Regions from separate parts of the Streptomyces sp. NPDC059003 genome, predicted to be linked through region 3. Evidence: predicted binding sites of a transcription regulator. Region 3 holds the regulator's gene; each other region holds the start of a gene.

Region 1 (5,871 bases), on a different contig from region 3:
GTCGAGCAGGGCGCGGCCCTCGTCGGTGAGGAGCGCGGCGAAGGCGTCGCGTGCGGTGTGCGGGTCTTGCGGAGCGTTCACCGGCCCATTGTGGGCCAGTCGGTGGAAGGTGCGCGTCCGGCGGCGGTGTCGGCCCCTCGGCAGGGCCCTGAACTGCGAGGATCCGGCGCCATGCGACTAGTACGACAAACTGCGGAATCAGCAGGAAAGCGGACACGTAAGCGGACGCGTAAGCGGCAGAAGCGGGCCTGCGCGGTGGCCGGCGGGCTCGCCCTCGCCGCCGTCGCCTCCGGGTGCGCGTCGGACGCCGAGGAGGCCCGCTCGGGGGCGAACGCCGCCCACGGCCAGCAGCCCCGCCTCGCGCCGCCCGCCCAGGCCCTGCGGGAGTACGCCCATGAGCTGCGCGCGAGCCAGGCCGCGCGGGCCGCCGCCGCGAAGCGCTGGGGCCTGGCCAGGGTGCCCCTGACGGCGCCCGCCGCGCCCGCCGCCAAGCCGGTCCTCACCACCCGCAAGGGCTTCGAGGTCAAGGGGCAGGCGGAGCTCCCGCCCGTGTTCACCACCGTCCCCACCAAGGAGAAGGTCGTCTTCCTGACCGTCGACGACGGGGCCGAGAAGGACCCGGCGTTCCTGCGGATGATGACCGAACTGAAGATCCCGTACACCGCGTTCCTCAGCGACTACCTCGTCAAGGAGGACTACGGATACTTCAAGGGGATGCGGGACCGTGGCGTCGTACTGAACAACCACACCCTCAACCACCGCTATCTGCCCGGGCTCTCCTACGAGGCGCAGCGGCGCGAGATCTGCGGCATGCAGGACACCATCGAACGGCGCTACGGCAAGCGGCCCGAGCTGTTCCGGCCGCCGTACGGCAACTACAACCGCGACACCCTGCGCGCCGCGAAGTCCTGCGGGATCAAGGCGGTGCCGCTGTGGGCGTCCGAGGCCTACGCCGACCACATGGAATGGCGCGAATGGGACCGTGACCTGCACCCCGGCGACATCGTCCTCACGCACTTCCGGGGCCGCGGGGACTGGAAGGGCACCATGCCCGACATGGTCCGCACGGTCATGAAGACGATCACAGAGAGGGGCTACGCGGTGGCCCGCCTGGAGGACTACCTGTGAGGGCCCTCGCCGCCGCAGCCTTCTTGATCCTCCTGACGGGCTGCGCCCAATCGGTGGACCCGATCGAGAGGCTCGGGCGGAAGGCGGCCGAAAAGATGTCGCCACCCGGCTGTGGGCAGTCGTTCCGCATGGCGGAACGGGTGGGCACAGCCCCACGCGCCGGGCAACCGGAATCAGGGCGGAGCCCAGAAACCCCCGCGCCCCGCGCGGAACCCTCCCCCAACGCGGAGCGTTGCCGAAAAGAGGCCCACCCCCTGGTGCGGAGCACCGATTCCCCCTGAGCCGGCGGCAGCCAATTGGCACTCCGCTTGACCGAGTGCTAATCGCCGTCCTAGTCTCGGGCCTGGCACTCCCACCTGGAGAGTGCCAGAAGCGACGGGCAGGTCCGGCACCCGCGACGACGGATCGACCTGGTCGCCACCTCTAGATCAGTTAACCCCGCGAGATCTCCGAAGGGGGAGGTCGGATCGTGACGACCGCCAGCTCCAAGGTTGCCATCAAGCCGCTCGAGGACCGCATCGTGGTCCAGCCGCTCGACGCCGAGCAGACCACGGCCTCTGGCCTGGTTATCCCGGACACCGCGAAGGAGAAGCCCCAGGAGGGCGCCGTCCTCGCCGTGGGCCCGGGCCGTTTCGAGAACGGCGAGCGCCTTCCGCTCGACGTGAAGGTCGGCGACGTCGTGCTCTACAGCAAGTACGGCGGCACCGAGGTGAAGTACAACGGCGACGAGTACCTGGTGCTCTCCGCCCGCGACGTGCTCGCGATCATCGAGAAGTGATCAAGAAGTAGTCGCCTGCTTCACCCAGCAGATTTGCTTCGTGCTGCGCCCCTGGTCACCCCGCTGATTGCCGGGCGGCAAGGGGCGCAGTTCGTTCATACGAGTTTCCGAGAGGGCTGAAACGCTCCCATGGCGAAGATCCTGAAGTTCGACGAGGACGCCCGTCGCGCCCTCGAGCGCGGCGTCAACAAGCTTGCCGACACGGTCAAGGTGACGATCGGCCCCAAGGGCCGCAACGTCGTCATCGACAAGAAGTTCGGCGCCCCCACCATCACCAACGACGGTGTCACCATCGCCCGCGAGGTCGAGGTCGAGGACCCGTACGAGAACCTCGGTGCCCAGCTGGTGAAGGAGGTGGCGACCAAGACCAACGACATCGCTGGTGACGGCACCACCACCGCCACCGTGCTCGCCCAGGCCCTCGTCAAGGAAGGCCTGCGCAACGTCGCCGCCGGCGCCTCCCCGGCCGCCCTGAAGAAGGGCATCGACGCCGCGGTCAAGGCCGTCTCCGACGACCTGCTCGCCACCGCGCGCCCGATCGACGACAAGTCCGACATCGCCGCCGTGGCCGGGCTCTCCGCCCAGGACCAGCAGGTCGGCGAGCTCATCGCCGAGGCGATGGACAAGGTCGGCAAGGACGGTGTCATCACCGTCGAGGAGTCCAACACCTTCGGTCTCGAGCTGGACTTCACCGAGGGCATGGCCTTCGACAAGGGCTACCTGTCGCCGTACTTCGTGACGGACCAGGAGCGCATGGAGGCCGTCCTGGAGGACCCGTACATCCTCATCCACCAGGGCAAGATCTCCTCCATCCAGGACCTGCTGCCGCTCCTGGAGAAGGTCATCCAGGCCGGCTCCTCGAAGCCGCTCCTGATCATCGCCGAGGACGTCGAGGGCGAGGCCCTCTCCACCCTCGTCGTGAACAAGATCCGCGGTACGTTCAACGCGGTGGCCGTCAAGGCCCCCGGCTTCGGCGACCGCCGCAAGGCGATGCTCGGCGACATGGCCACCCTCACGGGCGGCACCGTCATCGCCGAGGAGGTCGGCCTCAAGCTCGACCAGGTCGGCCTGGACGTGCTCGGCTCCGCCCGCCGCGTGACGATCACCAAGGACGACACCACGATCGTCGACGGCGGCGGCAACGCCGGTGACGTCGAGGGCCGCGTCGCCCAGATCAAGGCCGAGATCGAGGCCACGGACTCCGACTGGGACCGCGAGAAGCTCCAGGAGCGCCTCGCGAAGCTGGCCGGCGGCGTGTGCGTCATCAAGGTCGGCGCCGCGACCGAGGTCGAGCTCAAGGAGAAGAAGCACCGTCTGGAGGACGCCATCTCCGCGACCCGCGCCGCGGTCGAGGAGGGCATCGTCTCCGGTGGTGGCTCCGCGCTCGTCCACGCCGTCAAGGTCCTCGAGGGCAACCTCGACAAGACCGGCGACGAGGCCACCGGCGTCTCCGTCGTCCGCAAGGCCGCCGTCGAGCCGCTGCGCTGGATCGCCGAGAACGCCGGCCTCGAGGGCTACGTCATCACCTCCAAGGTGGCGGAGCTCGACAAGGGCTTCGGCTTCAACGCCGCGACCGGCGAGTACGTCGACCTGGTCAAGGCCGGCGTCATCGACCCGGTGAAGGTCACGCGCTCCGCCCTGGAGAACGCCGCGTCCATCGCTTCGCTGCTGCTCACGACCGAGACCCTGGTCGTCGAGAAGCCGGCGGAGGAGGAGGCCGAGGCCGGTCACAGCCACGGGCACGGTCACGCTCACTGAGCGTGACCTGAGGTAGGACCAGCCGGAGGCCCGGCATCCCGTCGCGGGGTGCCGGGCCTCCGTGTTTGCGGCGGGGCGTCTGCCGGGTTGCGCTTCGCGGCCGACCGCGGGTCGTGGTCCGTCCTCGCGCAGTTCCCCGCGCCCCTTCGGGGCGCTTTACTGCGGGCCGTACTTGCGTCCCGTTCGGGACGTGACTCCGCCGAGGAGGGCTCGCGGCGTCAGCTTCACCACGCCCATCAGTGCCTTGTAGCGCGGATCCGGCACCGAGAGGGTCTTGCCGCGGGCGAGGTCCGTGAGGGCCGTGGCCACGAGGCGGTCCGCGTCGAGCCACATCCAGTTGGGGATGTTGTCGGTGCCCATCCCGGCCCGCTCGTGGAACTCCGTACGTACGAAGCCGGGGCACAGCGCCATCAGCCGCACCCCGGACCCGGCGAGGTCACGCGCCGCGCCCTGGGTGAACTGGGCGATCCACGCCTTGGACGCCCCGTACGTGCCGCGCGGCACGAATGCCGCGATCGACGCGACGTTGACGACGCCGCCGCGCCCCCGCTCCCGCATCTGTTCCGTCGCCGCCGACGTCAGCCGGAGGACGGCCTCGCAGTGCACCTTCAGCATGGTGAGCTCGTCGGCGAGCGTGACCTCCAAGTAGCGGCCCTTGTTGGCGAATCCGGCGTTGTTGACCAGCAGGTCGACCGGGTCCCTGCGGCGGCCGAGCCGCTCCTCGACGGCCGCGATGCCGTCGTCCGTGGCGAGGTCCGCGGTGAGGACCTCCACCTCCACGCGGTGCCGGTCGTGCAGCTCGGTCGCCTGTTCCTTCATCCGCTCGGTGTCGCGTGCCACCAGGACGAGGTTGTGGCCGTCGGCGGCGAGACGCCGCGCGAAGGCGGCGCCGATGCCCGCGGTCGAACCCGTGATGAGAGCCGTAGTCATGGACCAAGGCTAGTGACGCGCGGGACCGCCGCGCGCCACGAGCCGGGCCCGGCCGGTCCGGGGGCCGGGCGATGAGGCGTCAGATGGGGGTGGTGGGGCGTCAGCCGCCTTGCTGCGCCAGGTACTTGAGGGCCTTCCGGGTCGCCTCGGGGTGCAGGGCGTCGCCCGCCGCCAGCAGGGACGGCAGCAGCTCCCGCTCCAGCGTCGAGGCCCTGAACTGCAGCGCGACGGTGACGTCGTGGTCGGGCCTGTGCACGATCTCGACGGCGTCGCCCGCCTGGATCTCGCCGGGTTCGAGCACCCGCAGATAGGCGCCGGGCAGCACCGCCTGCGTGAACTCCCTGATCCAGCCCTGCTGGTCCAGGTGGCCCTGGAACGTGCGGCAGGGGATGCGGGACGAGGTGACTTCGAGCAGGAGGTCCGCGCCGACGCGCCAGCGCTCGCCGATCTTCGCGCCGTTCACGTCGACGCCGGTCGTCGTCAGGTTCTCGCCGAAGACGCCGTTGGGGAGCGCGCGGCCGAGGCGGCGGCCCCACTCGTCGAGGTCCTCGCGCGCGAAGGCGTACACCGCCTGGTCGTTCCCGCCGTGGTTGCGCAGGTCGCAGATCGTGTCTCCGGCGAGGCCGCTGCCGCCGGTCCCCTTGGGGCCGGGAGCGGCCACCCGAACGGGCCCGTCCGTCGGCTGTTTGTCGATCCCGGTGCGGCCGCCGGGGGCGCTGGTGTACGGGACGGACTTGGGGCGGCCCACATTCACGGAGAGAAGCTTCATCCGGTCAGGCTATGCCGAGCGTGCTCAAAGCAGCTACGCAATATTGTGCATCGCACCCAAGGGTCGCTTATGCTCGGTTCATGATCGAGGCCCGTCATCTCCGTGTCCTGCGCGCCGTCGCCGCCACCGGCTCCTTCTCGGCGGCGGCCCGCGAGCTCGGCTGTACGCAGCCCGCGGTCAGCCAGCAGATGAAGGCCCTCGAGGCGTCGGCGGGCACGCCGCTGCTCATCCGCACGGGCCGCGAGATGCGGCTGACGCAGGCGGGCGAGGCCCTGGTCCGGCACGCCGCGGGCATCCTCGCCGGGCTCACCGCCGCCGAGGAGGAGGTGGCCGCGATCGCGGGCCTGCGCGCGGGCCGGGTGCGGCTCGTCTCCTTCCCCAGCGGTTCCTCGACCCTGGTGCCGGGCGCGCTCGCGGCCCTGCGCGCCGCCCACCCCGGCACCCGTGTCTCCCTGGAGGAGGCGGAGCCGCCCCGCTCGGTGGAGATGCTGCGCGCGGGCGACTGCGA
Region 2 (5,871 bases), on a different contig from region 3:
CTTTCCACCGAAAGAGCCGCACCCCTATGACCTCCACCACCCCGCCCGAGTACGGTGATCTTCGCGCGCAGCTCGCCGCGCTCACCACCGAGGCGTTCCGGCCCGAGCTCGCCGAGATCGACCGGCTGCCCACGCCGGAGATCGCGCGGATCATGAACGGTGAGGACGCGACCGTGCCGACCGCCGTCGCCGCGCAGCTGCCCCGCATCGCCGCCGCGATCGACGCCACCGCGGAGCGGATGGCCCGCGGCGGCCGGCTCGTGTACGCGGGCGCGGGCACCGCGGGGCGGCTCGGCGTGCTCGACGCGTCCGAGTGCCCGCCCACGTTCAACACCGACCCGGGCGAGGTCGTCGGTCTCGTCGCGGGCGGCCCCGCGGCCCTGGTCACCGCGGTCGAGGGCGCCGAGGACAGCCGGGGGCTCGCCGCCGAGGACCTGGACGCGCTCGCCCTCACCCCGGACGACACGGTCGTCGGGATCTCGGCGTCGGGCCGCACCCCGTACGCGATCGGCGCCGTCGAGCACGCCCGCGCGCGCGGAGCCCTGACGATCGGCCTGTCCTGCAACGCGGACAGCGCGCTCGCGGCGGCCGCGGAGCACGGCATCGAGGTCGTCGTGGGCCCCGAACTCCTCACCGGCTCCACGCGCTTGAAGGCGGGCACCGCCCAGAAGCTCGTCCTCAACATGCTCTCGACGATCACGATGATCCGCCTGGGCAAGACGTACGGGAACCTGATGGTCGACGTCCGCGCCTCGAACGAGAAGCTCCGCGCCCGCTCCCACCGCATCGTCGCCCTGGCGACCGGCGCGGGGGACGAAGAGATCGAACGGGCCCTCGCCGCCACGGACGGCGAGGTGAAGAACGCGATCCTCACCCTCCTCGGCGACGTGGACGGCCCGACGGCGGCACGGCTCCTGACCGAGTCGAACGGCCATCTGCGCGCGGCGCTGGCGGCGGCGAACCAGCGCTAGAAACCGGCAGAGACGCGGGTACGGCGAAGGGGCGGCACCCTCCGTGAGGAGAGTGCCGCCCCTTTGTACTGCTCGTACTGCTCGTACTGCTCAGAACAGCCGATCAACCGTGGGGAATCCCCGGGGGCCGATCAGAAGTCCATGTCACCGCCGGGCATGCCGCCCGGAGCGGCCGGAGCGGCCTTCTCCGGCTTGTCGGCGATGACGGCCTCGGTGGTGAGGAACAGCGCGGCGATGGACGCGGCGTTCTGCAGCGCGGAACGCGTGACCTTCGCCGGGTCGATGATGCCCTCGCCGATCATGTCCACGTACTCACCGGTGGCAGCGTTCAGGCCGTGGCCCGGGGTGAGGTTGCGGACCTTCTCCACGATGACGCCGCCCTCAAGCCCGGCGTTCACGGAGATCTGCTTCAGCGGGGCCTCGAGCGCCAGCTTGACGGCGGCGGCACCGGTGGCCTCGTCGCCTTCCAGCTCCAGCTTCTCGAAGACCGAGGAGGCCTGCAGCAGGGCCACGCCACCACCGGCGACGATGCCCTCCTCGACGGCCGCCTTGGCGTTGCGCACGGCGTCCTCGATGCGGTGCTTGCGCTCCTTGAGCTCCACCTCGGTGGCGGCACCGGCCTTGATGACGGCCACGCCGCCCGCGAGCTTCGCCAGGCGCTCCTGGAGCTTCTCGCGGTCGTAGTCCGAGTCGCTGTTCTCGATCTCGGCGCGGATCTGGTTCACGCGGCCCTGGACGGACTCGCTGTCACCGGCACCGTCGACGATCGTCGTCTCGTCCTTGGTGATGACGACCTTGCGGGCGCGGCCGAGCAGGTCGAGACCGGCGTTCTCCAGCTTGAGGCCGACCTCCTCGGAGATGACCGTGCCACCGGTGAGGATGGCGATGTCGCCGAGCATGGCCTTGCGGCGGTCACCGAAGCCCGGGGCCTTCACGGCGACGGACTTGAAGGTGCCACGGATCTTGTTGACGACCAGCGTGGACAGGGCCTCGCCCTCGACGTCCTCGGCGATGATCAGCAGCGGCTTGCCGGACTGCATGACCTTCTCGAGGAGCGGAAGGAGGTCCTTCACGTTCGAGATCTTGGAGTTGACGATGAGGATGTACGGGTCCTCGAGCGCCGCCTCCATGCGCTCCATGTCGGTCGCGAAGTACGCCGAGATGTAGCCCTTGTCGAAGCGCATACCCTCGGTGAGCTCCAGCTCAAGACCGAAGGTCTGGGACTCCTCGACGGTGATGACGCCTTCCTTGCCGACCTTGTCCATGGCCTCGGCGATGAGCTCGCCGATCTGGGTGTCGGCGGCGGAGATGGAGGCCGTGGAGGCGATCTGCTCCTTGGTCTCGACCTCCTTGGCCTGGTCGAGCAGCGCGCCGGAGACGGCCTCGACGGCCTTCTCGATGCCGCGCTTCAGGGCCATCGGGTTGGCGCCGGCGGCCACGTTGCGCAGGCCCTCGCGGACCAGCGCCTGGGCGAGGACGGTCGCGGTCGTCGTGCCGTCACCGGCGACGTCGTCCGTCTTCTTCGCGACCTCCTTGACCAGCTCGGCGCCGATCTTCTCGTACGGGTCCTCGAGCTCGATCTCCTTGGCGATGGAGACGCCGTCGTTGGTGATCGTGGGGGCGCCCCACTTCTTCTCGAGGACGACGTTGCGACCCTTGGGGCCCAGGGTCACCTTGACGGCGTCGGCGAGCTGGTTCATGCCGCGCTCGAGGCCGCGCCGTGCCTCCTCGTCGAACGCGATGATCTTGGCCATGTGAAGTGGTCCTCCCGGACAGGGGTGGAAAACTCGGACCGCGCTGGCGCCCGCGACGGACGGCCTGCCTGCCTTGTGGTTCCTTGCCCCACCCGGCCTGCGGGCCTCACCCACCCGGTCCTTCTGTCACTCTCACGCGGAGAGTGCTAACGCCAATGATTAGCACTCGACCCCTCCGAGTGCAAGGTCGCCCCCCAAGGGCGGCCACCCCACACCCTGCTTCCCCACCCACCCACCGCCGGCGGCGCATGGGGTGGGTGGGCGGGGTAGATCCCGCCGCGAAGCGGCGGGCCGGAGGCGCATCCGACCCGGCGCGGCCGGGTGCGGGCCGGTGGGGGGTTCCGCCGCTACCGCGGCGGTTTGTTTCCCGCCCGCCCGCCCGTTTCCACCCTCCCAGCGGGTGGACGCCCGTCGTGGGGGTTGTTCGCCGTCGGCGGGTGCCGGGAAGGGCGGGAGACCCGCAGCCGCCGACGGCGCACAGCCCCCACCGGCGGCGGGCGGGCAGATGAAAGGCCCGCACCCCGATCCGGGGTGCGGGCCCACGCGCTCGGTGGCCGATCGCGTCAAGCGCCGCTCAGACGGTGACCTTGACCATGTCTGCCTGCGGACCCTTCTGGCCCTGCGAGATCTCGAACTCGACCCGCTGACCCTCTTCCAGGGTGCGGTAGCCGTCCATCTGAATCGCGCTGTAGTGGACGAATACATCCGCACCACCGTCGACCGCGATGAAGCCGTATCCCTTCTCCGCGTTGAACCACTTGACGGTGCCCTGAGCCATGCCTAACTCCCCTATTACTGGCCCTTGCGCAGACCCGCACTTCGCGGACCCGGGTCAGACCTCACCCCCCATGGGTTGGGGGTGTGCGCCGGAACGCGTCGACCGCGGCTGAATGTATCTGTCCAACTGCCGTCTGCAACAGGTCAATCGGACGAGAATTCTGGGCATGCCCGATCGTCGATATCCGGAGAATTCACCGGGGTTCAGGGCAAGTCGGGCCCGACAAATGCCGCGTACGGCGCAAAAAGGCAGGACACTTTGGCTACTTCTTGTCGGCCCGAGGCCGACTTCGTCCATGCGTTCACACCCGCTCCGGGGCCGTTCGGCGCCAAAAGCGAAGCTCTATTCCCAACTGTACCGCGCTCAACCATGCAGAATTGCCCCCTCCGCTTCTCGGGCGGAGGGGGCAATCAGCGGGGTCGTATACGTTCAGCAGCCGCCCGCGACCGCGGGAATGATCGAAATGCCCGCGCCGTCCGGCGTGGCCGTCTGAAGGCCCTGCTCGAACCGGACGTCGTCGTCGTTCACGTACACGTTGACGAACCGCCGCAGCTTGCCCTGGTCGTCGAGGACGCGGGCCGCGATGCCGGTGTGGTTCTTCTCCAGGTCGGCGATGACCTCGGCGAGGTTCGCGCCCTCGGCGGCGACCTCGGCCTTGCCGCCGGTGTACGTACGGAGGATGGTGGGGATGCGGACGTTGACGCTCATACTCTTCACCTCAAAGGTTGGCGCCCCGAAGGGGCGCGGGGAACTGCGCGACCAGCCACAGCGGACCCGCAGGCGACACCATGCTTCAGGTCCTACGGCGCGCTATCCCGCCAGACCCGCGGAGCGGAACGCGTCCAGGCTCGGGCGGATGGTGGCGGTGGCCTGGGAGGTCGCGGCGACCGCGTCGAGGGTCTTGAGGCCGTCGCCGGTGTTGAGGACCACCGTCGTCAGGGACGGGTCGAGCACGCCCGCCTCGATCAGCTTCTTCGTGACGCCGACCGTCACACCGCCCGCCGTCTCCGCGAAGATGCCCTCGGTGCGGGCCAGCAGCTTGATGGCGTCGACGATCTGCTCGTCGGTGACGTCCTCCACGGCGCCGCCCGTGCGGCGCGCGATGTCCAGGACGTACGGGCCGTCGGCCGGGTTGCCGATGGCGAGGGACTTGGCGATCGTGTCCGGCTTCTGCGGCCGTACGACGTCGTGGCCCGCCTTGAACGCCGCGGACACCGGCGAGCAGCCTTCCGCCTGCGCCCCGAAGATCCGGTACGGCTTGTCCTCGACGAGGCCGAGCTTGATCAGCTCCTTGAGGCCCTTGTCGATCTTCGTGAGCTGGGAGCCCGACGCGATCGGGATCACCAGCTGGTCCGGGAGCCGCCAGCCCAGCTGCTCGCAGATCTCGTACGCGAGGGTCTTGGAGCCCTCGCCGTAGTACGGCCGCAGGTTCACGTTGACGAAGCCCCAGCCCTCGCCGAGCGGGTCACCGATGAGCTCGGAGCAGAAGCGGTTGACGTCGTCGTAGTTGCCCTCGATGCCGACGAGCTCGCCGCCGTAGACCGCGGCCATGACGACCTTGCCCTGCTCCAGGTCGTGCGGGATGAACACGCAGGAGCGGAAGCCGGCGCGGGCCGCCGCGGCGCCGACCGCGCCCGCCAGGTTGCCCGTGGACGAGCAGGACAGGGTGGTGAAGCCGAAGGCGCGGGCCGCTTCGAGGGCCTGCGCGACGACCCGGTCCTTGAAGGAGTGCGTGGGGTTGCCCGAGTCGTCCTTGATGAACAACTTGCCCTGCTCGACGCCGAGTTCACGGGCCAGGTTGTCGGCCTCGACGAGCTTGGTCCAGCCCGGGTTGAGGTTGGGCTTGCCGGCGACGTCGGCGGGGACCGGCAGGAGCGGCGCGTACCGCCAGATGTTCGCGGGGCCGGACTCGATCTTCTTCCGGAGCGCCTCCGGGTCGCCGAGCGGCAGGTCGTACGCGACCTCGAGCGGGCCGAAACACTCGGCGCAGGCGAAGATCGGGCCGAGCGGGAAGAGCGTGCCGCACTCGCGGCAGGAGAGGCCCGACGCGGGTCCCAGGTCGACCGGGGTGCCCGTTGCGGAAGGGGTGGCGACAGTCTGCACAGCCATGGAGGCGAGGCCCTTTCTCCTCATCTTCCTCACGACGCATCTCGTCGCGAGACGGAATTGGCACCTTCCCGAGCCGGGAGCCCCGCGGCGCTGATCGCGCACGAGAACCGACTGGAGGGTTGCCGGGGCTTCAACGGGCCGTATCCCTCTGCCCCTCTGGATGAGCGGTATTCGGTTGTGACGGCGGCGACCCCCGACATGCGATGGTCACCGGCGTTGTTCAAGACTGTAACCGAAGGCCAGGACAGTTGAGATAGTC
Region 3 (5,871 bases):
CGTCGAGGCGCCCCCGCCTGTGTGAGGCGCTAGCGCCCGTTAAACGCATCCTTCAAACGAGAGAAGAGCCCCTGCTGCCCCGGCTGGAACTGCCCGGTGGGGCGTTCCTCGCCGCGGGCCTTGGCCAGCTCCCGCAGGAGCCGCTCCTGCTCGGGGTCGAGCTTCGTGGGCGTGAGGACCTCGACGTGCACGATGAGGTCACCGCGGCCCCCGCCGCGCAGGTGGGTGACGCCCCGGCCGTGCAGCGGGATCGACTGGCCGGACTGCGTGCCGGGCCGGATGTCGACCTCCTCCATGCCGTCGAGCGTCTCGAGCGGCACCTTCGTGCCGAGCGCGGCGGCCGTCATCGGGATGGTGACGGTGCAGTGCAGGTCGTCGCCGCGCCGCTGGAAGACGGGGTGGGGCAGCTCGTGGATCTCCACGTACAGGTCGCCGGCGGGGCCGCCGCCGGGGCCGACCTCGCCCTCGCCCGCGAGCTGGATCCGCGTGCCGTTGTCCACACCGGCGGGGATCTTGACGGTGAGGGTGCGCCGGGAGCGGACCCGGCCGTCGCCCGCGCACTCGGGGCAGGGCGTGGGCACGACCGTGCCGAAGCCCTGGCACTGGGGGCAGGGGCGCGACGTCATGACCTGGCCGAGGAAGGACCGGGTCACCTGGGACACCTCGCCGCGGCCGCGGCACATGTCACAGGTCTGCGCGGAGGTGCCGGGCGCGGCGCCCTCGCCGGAGCACGTCGTGCAGACGACGGCCGTGTCGACCTGGATGTCCTTCGTGGTGCCGAAGGCGGCCTCGTCGAGGTCGATCTCCAGGCGGATCATGGCGTCCTGGCCGCGCCGGGTGCGCGAGCGCGGCCCGCGCTGCGACGCCGTGCCGAAGAACGCGTCCATGATGTCGGAGAAGTTGCCGAAGCCGCCCGCTCCGAAGCCGCCCGCGCCACCGGCGCCGCCGGACTGGGACAGCGGGTCGCCGCCGAGGTCGTAGACCTGCTTCTTCTGCGGGTCCGACAACACCTCGTACGCGGCGTTGATCTCCTTGAAGCGCTCTTGCGTCTTCGGGTCGGGGTTGACGTCCGGGTGCAGCTCGCGGGCGAGCCGCCGGAAGGCCTTCTTGATGTCGTCCTGGGAAGCGTCGCGGCGCACGCCGAGCACGGCGTAGTAGTCCGTGGCCACTTACGACTCCGCCAGGATCTGTCCGACGTAACGTGCCACTGCGCGTACTGCTCCCATCGTTCCCGGATAGTCCATGCGGGTCGGTCCGACCACGCCCAGCTTGGCCACTGCCTCGCTTCCCGAACCGTAGCCGACGGAGACCACGGACGTGGAGCTGAGTCCCTCATGGGCGTTCTCGTGACCGATCTTCACGGTCATGCCCGAATCCGTAGCCTCACCAAGCAACTTGAGGAGGACGACCTGCTCCTCGAGGGCTTCGAGGACCGGCCGGATCGTGAGAGGGAAGTCATGTCCGAAGCGGGTGAGATTGGCGGTGCCGCCGATCATCAGCCGCTCCTCGGTCTCCTCGACGAGCGTTTCGAGGAGGGTGGAGAGGACCGTGGCCACCGTGGCCCGGTCCTCCTTGTCGAAGGATTCGGCGAGGTCCTGCACGAGCTGCGGCACGTCGGCGAAACGGCGGCCCGCGACGCGGCTGTTGAGCCGGGCCCGCAGGTCCGCGAGTGACGTTTCCCCGAACGGCGCCGGGCAGTCGATCATGCGCTGCTCGACCCGGCCCGTGTCCGTGATCAGGACCAGCATCAGGCGGGCCGGAGCCAGCGAGAGCAGCTCCACGTGGCGCACCGTCGACCGCGTCAGGGACGGGTACTGCACCACCGCGACCTGCCGGGTCAGCTGCGCGAGCAGCCGTACCGTGCGGCCCACGACGTCGTCCAGGTCGACGGCGCCGTCCAGGAAGTTCTGGATCGCGCGGCGCTCCGGCGGGGTCATGGGCTTGACGCCCGCGAGCTTGTCCACGAAGAGGCGGTAGCCCTTGTCGGTCGGGATGCGCCCGGCGCTGGTGTGCGGCTGGGCGATGAACCCTTCCTCCTCCAGGGCGGCCATGTCGTTGCGGACGGTGGCCGGGGAGACGCCGAGGTGATGGCGCTCGGTGAGCGCCTTCGACCCGACGGGCTCCTGTGTGCCGACGTAGTCATGGACGATGGCGCGCAGCACCTCGAGCCTGCGTTCACTGAGCATCGCGCACACCTCCAGCTGTCGTCCCTCGCCCTGAGCCCCCACGCGCCCCGGCGGCCCCTCACCTTGGCACTCGCCCCAGACGAGTGCCAACCTTCATCGAGTCAGTGTACGGCCGGTGGGTGTACGCCCGGCAAGGGCCGACCCCGTTGTCATGCCGACGGGTGGCGGCCGACCCCTTCGGCACCTGCGGTGTTGCCCTGCCGGCGGCGGTGTGCGGCGGCCGCACGGTCCTCGTCCGGCCGCCGTATGGTCGCTGTATGACGGACACCGTGACGGCCGGACCGGCCTGGGAGACAGCGGGCTGGGAGCGGCTCACCGCGCGCGTGGGGCGGCTGCGTCTGCCCGTGTGGGACTGCACGGCGGGACTCGTCGTCGGCGACGGCACCGCCCTCATGATCGAGGCCGGGTCGAGCCTGCGGGAGGGATCGCGCCTGCGGGCGGAGGCGCAGCGGCTGCTCGGCGCGGGCCGCCGCGTCACCCACCTCGCGCTGACCCATCCCCACTTCGACCACGTCCTCGGCGCGGCGGCGTTCGCGGGCGTCGAGGTGTACGGGGCCGTCGGCATCGACGTCGTCCTCGCCAAGGACGCCGAGGGGCTGCGCTCCGACGCCGTCAGGCACGGCCTCGACCCTGCCGCCGCCGCGGAGGCCGCCGACCTGCTCGTCCGCCCGCAGCACCTGGTCAGCGGCGAGTGGACGCTCGACCTGGGCGACGGCACGCAGGTGCTCCTCGCGAACGTGGGCCCCGGCCACACGGGCCACGACCTGGCGGTCCTCGTGCCCGGCGGCTCCGAGGGGCCGGAGGTCGTCTTCTGCGGCGACCTGGTCGAGGAGTCGGGCGAGCCGCAGGCCGGTGTCGACGCGGTGCCGCGGCGCTGGCCCGCGGCGCTCGACCGGCTCCTGGACCTGGGCGGCGAGGACGCGCTGTACGTGCCCGGGCACGGGGCGGTCGTCGACGCGGCGTTCGTACGGGCCCAACGCGACGAGCTCGCCCGCCGGTTCGGCGTGACGTGACGTGATGTCATAAGTTCTGGGGGTGCGCAGCTACAACCCGGACCTGACCCCGCCGTGGAAGAAGTCGGCTCCCGTCCCCGAAGTCCCCGCCGAGGTGGACCTGGTGGTCGAGGAGGTCGGCACGGGCTTCTGCGGCGCGGTGATCCGCTGTGAGAAGACCGCCGAGGGGCCGACGGTCACCCTGGAGGACCGCTTCGGCAAGCACCGGGTGTTCCCGATGGCACCGCGCGGGTTCCTCCTGGAGGGCAGGGTCGTGACCCTCGTCCGCCCGACGGCCCCGTCCCGTCCCTTGCGTCCCTCCCGCACCGCCTCCGGCTCCCTCGCGGTGCCGGGCGCGCGGGCGCGGGTGGCGCGCGCCGGGCGCATCTACGTCGAGGGGCGCCACGACGCCGAGCTCGTCGAGAAGGTGTGGGGCGACGACCTGCGCATCGAGGGCGTGGTCGTGGAGTACCTGGAGGGCATCGACGACCTCCCCGGCATCGTCGCGGAGTTCGCTCCCGGCCCCGACGCCCGCCTCGGCGTCCTCGTGGACCACCTGGTCCCCGGCTCCAAGGAGTCCCGCATCGCGGCCCAGGTGTCCAGCCCGCACGCGCTGGTGGTGGGCCACCCGTTCATCGACGTCTGGGAGGCCGTGAAGCCGTCGTCCCTGGGCATCGAGGGCTGGCCCCGCGTGCCGCGCGGCCAGGACTGGAAGACGGGCGTGTGCCGCGCGCTCGGCTGGCCGGAGAACACGGGGGCCGCCTGGCAGCGGATCCTGGGCTCGGTGCGCAGCTACAAGGACCTCGACCCGGCGCTGCTCGGGCGGGTGGAGGAGCTGATCGACTTCGTGACCGGGGCCTGAGGACTCTCTTCGTGACCAGGGCCTGAGGGCTTCTGAGGACGAGGCGGCGAGAGGGACGCGGGCCCATCCGTGCGGGTGCGGGACAATGGAAGGCATGCCTTCCGCCCTGCCCGATGGAGAACCCGTGCCCCAGGACGGGGCGCTGCCCGCGTCCGCCCTGGACGGCGCCGCCGCCCGCCCGCTCGGGTTCTATCTGCACGTCCCGTACTGCGCGACCCGCTGCGGGTACTGCGACTTCAACACGTACACCGCCACCGAGCTGCGCGGCACCGGCGGCGTCCTCGCCTCCCGCGACAACTACGCCGCCACCCTGACCGACGAGGTCCGCCTCGCCCGCAAGGTGCTCGGCGACGACCCGCGCCAGGTCAGGACGGTCTTCGTCGGCGGCGGTACGCCCACGCTGCTGCCCGCCGACGACCTCGTACGGATGCTGGGGGCGATCCGCGACGAGTTCGGGCTCGCCGACGACGCGGAGATCACGACGGAGGCGAATCCCGAGTCGGTGGACCCGGCGTACCTGGCCACGCTGCGCGAGGGCGGCTTCAACCGGATCTCCTTCGGCATGCAGAGCGCCAGGCAGCACGTCCTGAAGATCCTGGACCGCACGCACACCCCCGGCCGGCCCGAGGCCTGCGTCGCCGAGGCCCGCGCAGCCGGCTTCGAGCACGTGAACCTCGACCTGATCTACGGCACGCCCGGCGAGAGCGACGACGACTGGCGGGCCTCCCTGGACGCGGCGCTCGGCGCCGGGCCCGACCACGTGTCGGCGTACGCGCTGATCGTCGAGGAGGGTACGCAGCTCGCCCGGCGCATCCGCCGCGGTGAGGTCCCGATGACGGACGACGACGTGCACGCCGACCGCTATCTGATCGCCGACGAGCGGCTCTCGGCCGCCGGGTTCGAGTGGTACGAGGTGTCGAACTGGGCCACCTCCGAAGCGGGGCGGTGCCTGCACAACGAGCTGTACTGGCGGGGCGCCGACTGGTGGGGGGCCGGGCCGGGGGCCCACAGCCACGTGGGGGGCGTGCGCTGGTGGAACGTGAAGCATCCGGGGGCGTATGCCGCCGCCCTCGCGGAGGGGCGGTCGCCCGGGGCCGGGCGGGAGGTCCTTGCGGACGAGGATCGGCGGGTGGAGCGGGTTCTGCTGGAGCTGCGGTTGCGGGAAGGGTGTCCGTTGGCCCTCCTCAAGGAGGAGGGGCTTGCCGCTTCTCGGCGTGCGCTGGCGGAGGGGCTGCTCGAAGCCGGGCCCTACGGGGAGGGGCGGGCCGTCCTCACCCTGCGGGGCCGCCTCCTCGCCGACGCCGTCGTCCGCGACCTGGTCGACTGACGGTCCCCTCCGGACGGGGCTCCCCCACCCGCCCGCCCTCCCTCGGCTCCGCCACTCGGCTGGGGCTCTGCCCCTTTCCCCCTTCATCGGCGCTCCGCGCCTCGCCCTCAAACGCCGGGCGGGCTGAAACACCCCACCCACCCGCCCTCGCTCGCTCGTATGGGGCTTCGCCCCTTTCCCCCTTTGTCGCCGCTTCGCGGCTCGTCCTCAAGCGCCGGACGGGCTGGATATCCCCGCCCCCCGGAGGGGGCGGGTGGGCGGGGAATGCGAGCGCGCAGCGCGAAGCCAGCTCAGCGACGCAAGACGGCCGAATGCGGCGGGGGCTGGGGGCGGGAGCAAGCGCGCAGCGCGGCGCGGCAGCCAGGTGTGGTGGGGGCCCGGGGGGGGCGGGACGGTAGCTCCGGGGAAGGGTGGGTGGGTGGCCGGATGCGGCGGGGGCCCGGGGCGGCAGCGCCGGAGAAGGGTGGGTGGGTGGGGGTTATAGCCTGCCCGGCGTTTGAGGGC

What was found. Region 3 encodes HrcA, which represses chaperone genes, less so after heat shock. Its sites were predicted from a motif close to TTNGCACTCNGNNNNNCNGAGTGCNAA; they were not measured.
Region 1: groES (co-chaperone GroES) is a predicted target of HrcA. The motif match lies at 1,425-1,451, and genes of this name have one in related genera.
Region 2: groL (chaperonin GroEL) is a predicted target of HrcA. The motif match lies at 2,885-2,911, and genes of this name have one in related genera.

What each region holds. Positions count from the first base shown of each region.
Region 1 is NZ_JBHYJH010000215.1:1,183-7,053, forward strand. Features, by position in the region: gene ACFWZ5_RS40470 (methyltransferase domain-containing protein) at 1-81, opposite strand, end outside; gene ACFWZ5_RS40475 (polysaccharide deacetylase family protein) at 172-1,128, shown strand; gene groES (co-chaperone GroES) at 1,598-1,906, shown strand; gene groL (chaperonin GroEL) at 2,036-3,664, shown strand; gene ACFWZ5_RS40490 (SDR family NAD(P)-dependent oxidoreductase) at 3,821-4,594, opposite strand; gene ACFWZ5_RS40495 (MOSC domain-containing protein) at 4,695-5,363, opposite strand; gene ACFWZ5_RS40500 (LysR family transcriptional regulator) at 5,444-5,871, shown strand, end outside.
Region 2 is NZ_JBHYJH010000209.1:3,710-9,580, forward strand. Features, by position in the region: gene murQ (N-acetylmuramic acid 6-phosphate etherase) at 27-971, shown strand; gene groL (chaperonin GroEL) at 1,103-2,725, opposite strand; gene ACFWZ5_RS40200 (cold-shock protein) at 3,300-3,503, opposite strand; gene ACFWZ5_RS40205 (MoaD/ThiS family protein) at 3,933-4,211, opposite strand; gene thrC (threonine synthase) at 4,314-5,636, opposite strand; SAM riboswitch class I at 5,630-5,779, opposite strand.
Region 3 is NZ_JBHYJH010000125.1:4,398-10,268, reverse strand. Features, by position in the region: gene dnaJ (molecular chaperone DnaJ) at 30-1,169, opposite strand; gene hrcA (heat-inducible transcriptional repressor HrcA) at 1,170-2,186, opposite strand; gene ACFWZ5_RS32785 (MBL fold metallo-hydrolase) at 2,444-3,199, shown strand; gene ACFWZ5_RS32780 (DUF3097 domain-containing protein) at 3,222-4,040, shown strand; gene hemW (radical SAM family heme chaperone HemW) at 4,135-5,367, shown strand.